One region of the Brevibacillus sp. BC25 genome, then DNA from elsewhere that is predicted to be linked to it. Evidence: riboswitches for the same ligand, from Rfam matches in the RefSeq annotation. Region 1 holds a riboswitch; each other region holds the start of a gene.

Region 1 (3,128 bases):
ACTCGCTCAGCTAGCTCCTGCAATTCACGTCCGACCATCAGTCTGGCTAAATCGTCCGCGTTGGTTTCTGTACGGGATACCGTTCCCGTCACTCTTCCTCCGCGCAGTACCGTAATACGATCCGCTACCTCCATGACCTCCTGCAACTTATGTGTAATCAAAATGACGCTCTTGCCGCTCTCCGCCAGGTTTCGAATCGTTTGCAGCAGATCACGTACCTCCAGCGGGGTAAGTACAGCTGTCGGCTCGTCTAGCACGATAATATCCGCTCCCTGATACAGGACCTTCAGAATCTCGACCCTTTGCTGTTCCCCAATCGAGCAATTCGCTACCTTGGCCTGCGGATGAATCGGAATGCGATACTGCTCACTAAGCGCCCGCACCTTGTCCTCCGCGTCATTTCTTTTGAAAAAACCCGCTTGATTCGGCTCGTATCCGATCACGATATTTTCAGTCACACTGAATTCTCCGAAGAGCATAAAGTGCTGGTGAACCATCCCGATTCCATTTCGAATCGCGTCCTCTGGTCCGCGAAAAACAACTGGCTTGCCGTTTAACACGATCTCTCCCGACGTCGGTTGCTCCATCCCGTACAGCATCCGCATCAGTGTTGTTTTGCCCGCTCCATTTTCCCCGACAATCGCGTGGACTTCTCCTGCTGCCAGTGAGAACGACACCTTGTCGTTGGCGGTAAAATCTCCGTACTTCTTGGTCATGGCCCTCATTTCCAAGCGATCGGTCATTCCCACTCCCTCATTTCTGTACGTCCTTTTATGAAAATGGAAGACCGACTACACAGCCGTAGTCGGTCACATCCATCACTGTGCACAAGCTATAAATAACCGTTCAAAAAGTTGGCTTTTCAGCACCGAGCTACCTTTTTAGAACTGGTCTGGTACTTTGCGAGTGCCCGCTACAATCTCATCGTTGATCGCTTTCACTTTATCCACCACTTCTTGTCCAATAAAAGCGTTCAGAGGCGTTTTGCTTTCGTGCGTGACATAGGTTACGCCAACACCTTTTTCTTTCAAGCCGTACGCAACAACACCTGGTTTGAACGTTCCTTCTACAAAGTTCTTCACGGTTTCATAAGCTGCCGCGTCAGTCCCTTTCAATTGGGACAGAACAATATGCTCTGGATCAATCGTCGTACGGTCAACGTCCTGACCTGCTGTGAAGAAACCTTTTTCCTTCGCTGCTTCGAAAACGCCGAGGTCGCCTACTGCTGCTGCACCGTTAATGAAGTCAGCGCCTTTGGAAGCTTGGAGCAACGCCAATTCCTTCGCTTTTGCCGGGTCAGTGAAGCTACCTACATAGTTGACCATCAGCTCTGCTTTTGGATTCGTCGCTTTCAAGCCCTCTTCGAAGCCAACTGTCCATTTTTTCAACTGTGGAATATCAAGAGCGACAATCATACCCACTTTGTTCGTTTTCGTTGCCAGACCTGCTGCTGCTCCCACCAGGTAAGCCGCTTCCTGCTCGCGGAAGGTAACACTGCGAACATTTGGCAAATCCACTACAGTATCAATAATCGCAAAATTACGGTCAGGATTTTCGGTTGCTACTTTTTTCAATGCATCCTCTGATGTAAAGGAAGAAGTGATGATCAAATCATAATTTTCTGCAACAGCCACGCGCAGATTCTCTTCAATCGCTCCATGGTCTGTAGATTCAATCGTTTTCACTTCTGCGCCCAGCTCTTGTGCGGCTTTCTTTGCACCTTCATCCATTTGTTGGAAGAACGGATTCACACCGATTTTCTCGGGCAAAATCAAGGCAATTCGCTTTTTGGCCGCGCCCTCTTGTCCTGCTGCTTGTCCTCCTGGCTGATCTGCAGGTGCGCTTGTGCCAGTCGAGCACCCTGTTGCCAATACTGCGAATGTCGTTAATGCCAGCAATAACTTCTTCATGATGTATCTCTCCCTATCCGAACTTTACGTTTTTCTTTATCCTATTAGGTAATGTACGGCTTTTTACCCATTTTTTCAATACCATTTACGAATATTATCTTATAAAATAAATTTATCGTTCGTTTATTACCTCCTTCCTTTTATAAATACAACAAAAAAACTCTTCCCGGAGGAAGAGTTTGCGTACGTAGCCGTTCTCTTCCTCATCTGTCAAAACCATGGTACAGGTTTTGCAGGAATTGGCACCTTTCTGTTCATGCATAGACATGATCAGTGGTTGCCGGGCATCATCGGGCCAGTCCCTCCGCCGCTCTTGATAAGGTAGGTAAATATATTTAGTTACAATGGAATTCATTCTAGCAGAACGGTTCAAAAATGCAATTCTTTTTTCTTAATTCCAAACACTTCTAAAAGTGAATCGAAGTTTAAAAAGTCGTCTTTTACTTTTTAAACAACCTTTAATTTACGTGAAAGGTTTGCTGGAGACGATGAGACAATGTATTCAGCTCGCCCAGCTCTTCCGTAATCTCACGCACTTTTTGATGCTGGTTTTCTGCTGTCGCAAACAGCTCTTCTAAGTTGGCTACGGATTCCTCGGTTACGGCTGTAATGGTCGACATCTCGATGGCAACTTCGCCGGAACGTACTTTTACCCGGTCCATGCTGGAGCTTACTTGATCAGCTGCTTCCAAGAAGGCCATCATCCCGGCACGCACTGCTTCGATAGAGGCCACTGTTTTCACGGCCAGCTCTTGGCCTTTTGCAACAGACGTTTCCCCATTGCTCATATGCTGCACCGCATTCTCACTTTCCTGATGGAGAGATTTCAGAATGTCGGTAATTTCCTGCGTAGCTGTCGCGCTTTGTTCCGCCAGCTTGCGTACCTCATCCGCTACAACAGCAAATCCACGTCCATGCTCGCCTGCACGAGCCGATTCAATCGCCGCATTCAGCGCCAAAAGATTCGTTTGTGTCGCGATCTGATTAATAGCGCCGACAATTTCCTCTACGCGATTCGCCTGACGATTGAGCTGGTGAATCGTAGAGGCTGCTACATTAACTGCCTGCACAATTTGCTCCATCTGCGAGGACAGCTCGTTCATCATCTGAACGCTTTCTGTCAGACGACGGTTATTTTGTTGCGATTCCGTTTTCATTGAGTTGGTCTGTGTTGTGACTGCCTCGATTTCCTGGTCGATGGATTGAACCTCTTCTTCG
Region 2 (3,128 bases), on a different contig from region 1:
TCGGAACACACGTGGTTTCTCTGTGTGTGGGAGAAAAGAGAGGTCTACATGCGTGGACGCTTCTTCCATGCCAATATCACTTGCCAACAGCAATGCCTCTTCTTGGAAGGTTGGCGTACAGCTGCCTTCATTTAGTTCACAGAGACGCTTCAACCGCTTCAATCTCTCTGCGGATTTCTCCACTCTCATGCATTCGTTCGTCAGCTCACAAACGTTGACGTGACGAGCATCAGCGATCATGCTGATATCATTCACATGGACAATCAGTCTTTTGCCTTCTTCTGTAACAAATCCGATCGAGCAAAAATGCGCACCTGACATTTCCAAACGAGTGAGAACAGCATTGGCGTAAATTTCTCCCGTCCGCAAGCGAATCTGGCCTGCTTCAATGGCTCCGCCGATTTTTCGCTCGTTGGCGATCACCGTATACATATCCGTGTAACCGTTAATCTGATAGCGCATGGTACCCTCCCGCTCTTGCTGAGACTAATTATCATTAACAATGTCATCGTATAATGAAAATCATTATCTGTCAATAATGAGAATGATTTTTATTCTAGAATAAAAAAGCCACACTCCATTTGTATGGTAGTGTGGCCAAATTGCCTCGCTTTTATTTTGTTTTCGTAAACAACCCCAACCGCTCAATCCGTTGGACCGCTTCTGCGAGACGATCTTCATTGGATAACAAAGCCGCTCGCACATAACCCTCACCTGTCGGACCAAAACCATTTCCCGGCGCTACGACGACATGCGCTTTTTCCAAAAGCAGGTCAGAGAACTCCATAGATGTGAAGCCACTTGGAACAGGAAGCCAAGCAAAAAACGAACCTTGAGATGGTGGTGCCTGCCAGCCAATCCGATGCAAATTGGAGTACAAGGCATTGCGGCGGCTTTCGTAAACAGCGACGAGATCGCGAACGCACTGCTGCGACTCCGTCATCGCTTTGGCTGCCGCCATCTGTATCGCTCCGAACAGACTGACGAAGTAATGATCCTGAATGAGATTGATCAGACGAACCAGCTCGCGGTTTCCTACCATGGCACCAACACGCCAGCCTGCCATGTTGTATGTTTTGGACAGGGTATAAAATTCTACGCCCACTTCTTTTGCTCCCGGGACCTGCATGAAGCTGACCGGCTTTTTCCCGTCATAGCTGATCGCCCCGTAGGCGAAGTCATGGCAGACGACGATTTCATGTTTTCGGGCGAAGCGAATCGTTTCCTCATAAAACTCGAGTGGTGCGTTGACCGCTGTCGGATTGTTCGGATAGTTGAGAAACATCAGTTTCGCTCGATCCAAATCAGCTTGGGAGAGCTGGCTGTAGTCTGGCAAGAAGTCATTTTCCGCCTTCAGCGGCATCATGACCATCCGTCCGCCTACGACTGCAACCCCCGACCAATAATCCGGATAGCCTGGGTCTGGAACCAGTGCAACATCGCCTGCGTTCATGAGTACTTGGCAAATCTCTACAAGACCGGTTTTGCTGCCGAACAATATCGCTACTTCTTCCTCCGGATCGAGGTCTACATCAAATTCTTGCTTATACCAATGAGCCACTGCCTGCTTCAGTTCCACGCGTCCCTGAAAAGGCGGATATTTGTGATGGAGTGGTTGTGCCGCTTGCGCCTGTAATTCTTCAATAATGTGCGGCGGTGTCGGCAGATCGGGATTGCCCTGCCCCAGGTTAATGACGTCATGGCCTTGCGCAATGACCTTGTTTACTTTTGCCACCAGGGTCGCAAAAAACTGGGTAGGGAGTCGATCAATCATGTCGGAGGGTTGAATACGCATCTTTCTTCCATTCCTTTCTTGGGCCCAATACAGTAAAACCCCCTTTTTCCATACAGAAAAAGGGGGAGATCAGCTTGGTCACGTCCTTATCTGTCAGGAAAAAATCCTGCTGGAATTGGCACAGCATCTGTCCATCACATGGAACAGATCCGCTGCCGGGCTTCATAGGGCCAGTCCCTCCACCTCTCTGAATAAGTCAAACACACGGAATATACTGTTTTTTCGTCTATATCATACTAACTTGAGCACGTAAATCGTGTCAAGATGCTTGATTCTGTACCGGCACTTGATGCCTTCTTTTTTGAAAAGAGGTGTGGAAGGCAAAGAATGCCACAGACAACAGACACAGGCCTGCCATCACAAACAATAGTCCTTGCGCATGAATCGATTGGAAAATGAAGGCGCCCAGCAGTGGTCCGAGCATCCGCCCTGCTGATCCAGTTCCTGCAATCAGACCTTGAATGAAGCCTTCTCGCCCCTCTGGCGTAAACTGTGCAGCTACTGCCGGTACCGCTGGCCACACGAGCATTTCTCCTAGCGTCATGACGAACATGCCTGCCACAAAGCCTGCATAAACGGTTGATTGCGACAGAATCAGCATCGACAAGGCAAAAATATAAGCGCCCAAGAGCATTTGTGCTTTTAGCGTACGGGCAAAGCGTCGAATGACCCAAGCAATCAATGGCTGACCAAACAGGATCAAACCTCCGTTCAGCGTCCACAACAAACTGTATTGACGGAGTGAAATGCCCAGGGATTGCATGTAGGTCGACAGCACCGTCGTCCATTGTACATAGACAATCCAGCTAATTAATAGCCCCCCGCATAATAGCAGCAATGCTCCCCATACAACCTTTGGCTCTTGCTGTGGTAGTTGCAGCGCATCACCAGTTGCTTGCTCAGACATCCTTTGTCCAGTCGTCGAGTTTTCGCGTTGTTGTTCTAGCATTTTTAATTGACGCGGCAAAATGAGCATGAACATGGCGAGCACAATCAGTTGCGAGATCGCATTACCGAAAAACGTCCAGGCAAACGAAACACTTGCCAAGAAGCCGCCCAGCGCAGAACCGGCAGCTACCCCCACATTGAGGGAGACATAAATCAGATTGATTCCTTTACGCCCTCCGTCCGGCCATAACACTACTGCCAGTGCATTCATCACAGGAGAAAGTGTTCCGTAAAACAATCCATTCAGTAGAAGCAAGACAACATAAATCGTAAAATCTTGCGTAACACCTAAGCCGATCGATATCAGAATAACGCCGATGGAACCGACAATGATGGTGCGCATTTTTCCCCAGCGGTCAAACATCATCCCGCCAACAATACTCCC
Region 3 (3,128 bases), on a different contig from region 1:
TTTCCACCAAACGCGCGAAAAACGGAGCGGCACCAAATACGAGCGGCGGAATGGCACCAAGTACGCCGAGTGAAGTTCCTACGATCATTTTCGTCACAGGAATCAGCAAGATCATCAAAATGATAAACGGTACCGAACGTAATACGTTGACAACGAATGATGCGATCGTATAAAAAGTGCGGTTTTGCAGAAGCTGTCCGCGTGAAGTCAAAAACAGAATGATTCCCAACGGCAAACCAATCAGGACGGTAAACAGGGTGGAAAAGCCGAGCATCGTGAGCGTGTCCATCGTACCTACGCCGATTTCAGCCCAATCCACATTCTCGAATGTCCAGTCCATTTATATCACCTCTACTTCCAAGCCACGTTGGCGCAGCGTCTCAATGGTCTTTTGATTCTGTGCAACATCGCCTTCCAGCTCAATCACCAACTGACCATACGGCGTATCCTTCATGCGAGAGATCGTTCCCTGTAAAATGCTGAACACCGTGCCGGTCTCTTGCATCGTTTGGAACAGGATCGGCTGGTACGTTTTTTCTCCGAGGAAGGTGACACGAGCAATGGTACGGATCCCCGAAGCCTTTTCGTGCTCAACTGCTTCGCGCAGTTCTGTAGAATCCGCCACTTGTTCCACGAATTCTTGTGTCGTTGGATGCTTCGGACGAAGGAATACGTCCAGTACGTTACCCGACTCGACGATCTTTCCTCCATCAATCACGCCGACACGATCACAAATGGAGCGAATGACGTGCATCTCGTGGGTAATCAGCACAATGGTCAAGCCCAGCTTGCGGTTGATATCCAAAAGCAGTGCCAGAATGGAGTTCGTCGTCTGCGGATCGAGAGCCGATGTAGCTTCGTCACAGAGCAGCACTTTTGGATCATTCGCGAGCGCCCGGGCGATTCCGACACGCTGCTTCTGTCCGCCAGACAGCTGAGACGGATATTTGTCCTTATGTGCCTCCAAGCCAACCAGCTTCAGCAGCTCGTTTACTTTCTTATCAATCTCTGCCTTCGGACGCTTGGCCAGCTTGAGTGGAAAAGCGACATTTTCGCCGACTGTCGAAGAAGACAGCAAGTTGAAGTGCTGAAAAATCATGCCGATTGAGCGGCGCTTTTCTTGCAGCTTCCCTTCAGCCAGCTTTGTCAAATCGACACCGTCCACAATAACTTCCCCTGAAGTTGGGCGCTCCAGCAAATTGATGCACCGGATCAACGTACTTTTCCCTGCACCAGAGTGTCCGATAATCCCGTATATTTCTCCTTGCTCTATGGAAAGGTCGATCCCCGTTAATGCTGGGATGGTTTTACCTTGTACTTGATAGCTTTTATGCAAATGACGCAGTTGGATCAACGCATCCACCTCCCGACCACAATCTAAATAAAATCAGAAAACCCCTTTTTCAATAAACGAAAAAGGGGCTGCAACGCAATGTATACGTTCGCATCCACCCTTCTCATCTATACAAGATCAATACAACCTTGTAGGAATTGGCACCGCGACGTTCATTCGAAAATGAACCGGCTGCCGGGCTTCATAGGGCCTGTCCCTCCGCCTCTCTTGATAAGAAAGATATCTACGTATATTATGTTCGTTTTTTCTATTTCTTGATGATACAAAACGGATTATATCCTTTTTGAAAATATAACGTCAATAGTAATAGCAGGAAAAGTTTTTTAATCCATGACGCCGTTGCGGATGATGGTTGATTTTACATGAAAGCGAAACCTTGCTTCCTTGAAGACTTTTCTCAACTCGGCCTGCGTCATGTTTACCATTCCTCTTCTATTTGCACGATACACCATCCCGAATCCAGCGGGATCGACATCGAAGCCCTGCAATTTACTGACAACTTTCTGCAATTCTTTTTCGATCTCTTTTTCCAGTGCATTCTCCATGATTTTCATCAGCTTTGCATTCTCTAGCTTCAGCGGAAGGGTTAATTCCAAAATCCGCGCATGGAATCGGATATGAATATCAAATACCGGGGGGGACACTTGGGTCAGGTCAATTTTAGATGTGCTGGAAATGGTGTCAAAGACAAGCTGCACGCGGTCTTTTTTACTTCCGTGGCTCTTTGGCTCCTCACCAAAAATATGAGCAGGAACAGAAGTATCGTAGCTGCCAATGCTGAATTTCCCATGCATGAGCTTGATTAAAAAGGCTTCCTTTGGTGTGATCCACCCTACATAACGATCCCCTCGAAATAATGCGATACCCTTGATTTGCAGCTCATTTCCCTTTCTTGCAATGTACGGCATGATCGGGTCGATTCCTTTGTCATAATAAGCTCGAAAAAACTCATGCATGGTGGAAGAAGGAATTTTTTCCCCTTCAATATTTTGCTCAATCATACGGTATAAATAGATTCCGATATTTCCTTCTTCCGAGTAGGGATACGTTAACATATCATATGTTTCGCCTTCAAATAGGCAAAGATAAACCCTGCTGGAAATAGAGGAATCCCGATACAACGTGTCAACGATACTGCCAAGTCCACGTTTTGCCAAGTTTTCACTGTAGAGTGTGACACGAATTTGCCCACCCAATACTTTTTTATCTGATTGTAAATTAATCCGATCCCGAATACCTTTGCTGGTTTCACCGGTAGCTGAGAAAAGCTGTATCTTTTCTTTCGCCTCTGGATTAATGGAGGGCATGATCGCTGTCCCACGAATATTTCCATCCTTTAACAGATCATAGCCGACAGCCGTGGCAAGTCCTGTCTCATCAAAAATTTGCCGATCTGTACAGCCTGCTAAGATGAGGAAACCTGAACACCACACCGCAAGAAGCCGATTGGATAATCGCATCCAATGTTTTCGATCAGACAGCATCAGGCACTCTCTCCTTTGCTGGTTGGTTTCGCCCGTTGCTTTCGCTGTTTCAGCAAGACCATGAAGTACAAAAAATAGGGGTACACGTAAATCATGTACACGGTTATTTGCGAGAATATATTCGTCATCCTGCTCATCTCCTGCCTGGATAGCAGCGACAAGGAAGCTACATAAATCACGGGCATAATCCAATACAACGAATGACGCAGGTTGAATCCGAACAAGCGCTTGAGCCCCCGGGCAGAAGACCACAAATACAACATGATATTCGGTAAGATCACGAGAAGCCA
Region 4 (3,128 bases), on a different contig from region 1:
GGTTCGCAGGTCGGATTGCTGTACGGAAACATCAGCATGGAACTACGCGAGCGGGTTGGGGGAGAAGAAAAGAACGCGGGCCGTTTTGAGAGTACGAATGTGCTATGGAACGTGAATGCGAAGCCGCAATGGACGAACGGGGTCAGGGAGCAAAAGCTGTTTTTCCGTTATCCGACAGAGGGGGAAACGGAGGATACCATGTCTCTCACTTCACCTGCCTGGACGACTATGGAGAAGCTGCCTGAGGGAACTGTTTCGCAGCTTGCAATATCTTTTGACCACTTTCTGACGTACGAGGAGTATTATGCACTGATTTCCCGCCATGTTACCTCTTCAGGACAAGATACAGTTTGGTTTGCGGTAGATACAGGGGTGGAGCTCAAGCAAGCAGAGAGTGATGTACCCAATCTGTTACTTGGTGCAGGGGACGTATGGGGATTTGCTCAGAGAGAACTCGATTACGGAGGTGCGCCCATCCGGGTAAATGGGGAAGGGGCAAGAAGAATGGCGACCTATCTGAACGAAATGAAGTACTTATCTGAGCAAGAAGGTCTGACTCGCGATATTGGCAAAGCCTTGGTATTTGGTAGCGACCCTCAGATAGCAGAACGATACAACTACATGCAACAAAACGGAGTGCGAATCTACGGCGCTGTCCTGACCGGACCTACAAAAGAACTACTGAAGCTCAAGGCCGAAAAGTCGATAACAGCAGCGTTTTTAGGCAAAGTAGACTGGTGGAATTGGGAGCGACCTGCGGCATCGGGAACACAACACAGCTACTAAAAGCAAGGTGCGAATTTTTGCACAAAAGGGTGTTGACATCGTGGAAGCGTTGGTTGTATGATTCAAACTAAATCAAAAACCGAATACGTTTTGGATACCTTATCCAGAGAAGGTGGAGGGACTGGCCCGATGATACCCGGCAACCGACATGACGCCATTCAGACGCGAGGAAGCGACTGATTGACAGGCGACATGCACGGTGCTAATTCCTGCAGAAACAAAAGTGGTCTGGAAGATAAGGGGGACATCAACACGGTTCTTACACGTGACGACAGCGACCTCTTTTCTTCGGGAAAAGAGGTCTTTTTTTGCTCTCATGACACAAACAAAACAAGTAGAGATAGAGGAAAAATACGCAGAGGGGAGTTTTGGAATCATGGCATATCGCGCATTGACTGAACAGGAAGCAGTGGAGTACGTAAAAGGAATACCGGGTCTTTTTAGCGAAGGAGCAGAGCTGACCAGTCGCGAAATCGGGGATGGCAACCTCAATCTGGTTTTTGACATTCAGGAGCCAGCATCCGGTAAGAGCGTCATTGTCAAGCAAGCACTGCCTTTTGCCCGCGTCGTGGGAGAATCTTGGCCGCTTACGATTGATCGGGCTCGCATCGAGAGCGAGGCACTCCGCATTCAGCACAAATACGTTCCAGACCTGGTGCCGCAGGTGTATCATTTCGACGGGGAGCTTGCGTTGACTGTCATGGAAAACGTCGGGGACCACATCATCATGCGCAAAGGTCTGATCGAAGGAAAGCGGTACCCGCTATTCGCGAAGCAAATTGGTCGTTTTCTCGCGCAAACCTTGTTCTTCACATCCGATCTGGGCGCGCATCCGTACGATAAAAAAGCGCTAGTCGGAACATTCATAAATCCAGAATTATGCAAAATCACAGAAGACCTCGTCTTTACCGATCCGTATGAAAATGCGCCTACCAACGACTTCAACCCGTTGATTCGCAGGGAAGTCGAGGCGATCTGGAACAACAGGCCGCTGAAGCTGGAAATCGCCAAGCTGAAATACGATTTCCTTACGCGCTCAGAAGCGCTGCTGCATGGTGACTTGCATACCGGAAGTATTTTCATCACAGAAAACAGCCTGAAAGCAATCGATCCAGAATTCGCTTACTACGGCCCAATCGGTTTTGACATCGGGGCGATTATTGCCAATCTGCTGCTCAACTACGCAGGACAGCACGGTTTGCAAAAAGATCAAGGAGAACGGGAAGCGTACCGCGAATACTTACTGGAAACGGTCGAGGATGTCTGGAATGAATTCGTTTCGCAATTCGTTCAGCTCTGGCACAAGCACGCCAAAGAGCGCAGCGCTCATGTCGAGGGACTGTGGCAAAGCTACGTGAAGCGCTTGATTCAGGATACAGCAGGCTATGCCGGATGCAAAATCTTGCGCCGTGTCATCGGCTTGGCGGGCGTAGCGGACCTGAATGCCATTGAAGACGACCAGACTCGCGCAGAAGCAGAGCGTCTGGCTCTCTCGATTGGAGAAGCACTGATTCTCGGTCGCGGCGGCATAGACGAATCGACAGATATCACGGACATCGTACGCACTGTGACCGAACGTTACTATCAGGAGGCTACAACAGTATGACAACCAGCACTCAATTGGCACCTGTTAAGTGGGAGAATAACGCATTGGTCTTGCTTGACCAGACGCGTCTGCCAGTAGAAACGATCTATTTGAACTTAACTACCTCCGAGCAAGTATGGGGTTCCATCCGTCGCTTGGAAGTGCGTGGCGCACCGGCGATTGGCATGGCAGCAGCTTACGGGCTTTACCTGGGCATTCGTGGCAGTGAAGCGAGTAACTACGACGAGTTTTGGCAGGAACTGAACCAGCAAGCAGACTACCTGGGCTCTTCCCGTCCGACAGCCGTGAATCTGTTCTGGGCGTTGGATCGAATCAAAGCTCGTGTTGAAAAAGAAAGCGGAGCTTCGATTGCCGAATTGAAGGCAGCAGTGCTCGATGAAGCACTGACGATTCAAAAGGAAGATGCTGAAGTATGCCGGACCATCGGAGAGCATTTGCTCACTCTGTTGCATGACGGTATGGGAATTCTCACACACTGTAATCCAGGGGCATTGGCTACAGCAGCTTACGGTACGGCTACCGCTCCATTTTATTTGGCAAAGGAACGCGGTTGGAATCTGAAGGTGTACGCAGACGAAACCCGTCCTGTCCTGCAAGGCGCTCGTCTTACTGCATTCGAATTGCAGCAAGCAGGGATTGATGTGACGCTCATCTGCGACAACATGGCGGCGATGGTTATGTCCCAAGGGAAAGTAGAGGCTGTCATTGTCGGTACAGACCGCGTAGCAGCGAATGG

Evidence for each region. A riboswitch is a leader RNA that binds a small molecule or an ion and turns the genes downstream of it on or off. The one in region 1 is predicted to bind S-adenosylmethionine.
Region 2: it holds a riboswitch for S-adenosylmethionine, as region 1 does, so the genes downstream of both, PMI05_RS11130 (pyridoxal phosphate-dependent aminotransferase) here and PMI05_RS08480 (BMP family protein) in region 1, are expected to answer to the same signal.
Region 3: it holds a riboswitch for S-adenosylmethionine, as region 1 does, so the genes downstream of both, PMI05_RS10905 (methionine ABC transporter ATP-binding protein) here and PMI05_RS08480 (BMP family protein) in region 1, are expected to answer to the same signal.
Region 4: it holds a riboswitch for S-adenosylmethionine, as region 1 does, so the genes downstream of both, mtnK (S-methyl-5-thioribose kinase) here and PMI05_RS08480 (BMP family protein) in region 1, are expected to answer to the same signal.

What each region holds. Positions count from the first base shown of each region.
Region 1 covers NZ_AKIX01000030.1:7,961-11,088, forward strand. The annotation lists gene PMI05_RS08475 (ABC transporter ATP-binding protein) at 1-743, opposite strand, end outside; gene PMI05_RS08480 (BMP family protein) at 882-1,910, opposite strand; SAM riboswitch class I at 2,111-2,233, opposite strand; gene PMI05_RS08485 (methyl-accepting chemotaxis protein) at 2,369-3,128, opposite strand, start outside.
Region 2 covers NZ_AKIX01000039.1:11,555-14,682, forward strand. The annotation lists gene PMI05_RS11125 (hypothetical protein) at 1-462, opposite strand, end outside; gene PMI05_RS11130 (pyridoxal phosphate-dependent aminotransferase) at 614-1,795, opposite strand; SAM riboswitch class I at 1,879-1,993, opposite strand; gene PMI05_RS11140 (MFS transporter) at 2,055-3,128, opposite strand, start outside.
Region 3 covers NZ_AKIX01000038.1:58,367-61,494, forward strand. The annotation lists gene PMI05_RS10900 (methionine ABC transporter permease) at 1-340, opposite strand, end outside; gene PMI05_RS10905 (methionine ABC transporter ATP-binding protein) at 341-1,354, opposite strand; SAM riboswitch class I at 1,455-1,571, opposite strand; gene PMI05_RS10910 (Ger(x)C family spore germination protein) at 1,678-2,838, opposite strand; gene PMI05_RS10915 (GerAB/ArcD/ProY family transporter) at 2,838-3,128, opposite strand, start outside.
Region 4 covers NZ_AKIX01000088.1:20,342-23,469, forward strand. The annotation lists gene PMI05_RS21640 (anti-sigma factor) at 1-786, shown strand, start outside; SAM riboswitch class I at 883-1,028, shown strand; gene mtnK (S-methyl-5-thioribose kinase) at 1,163-2,392, shown strand; gene mtnA (S-methyl-5-thioribose-1-phosphate isomerase) at 2,389-3,128, shown strand, end outside.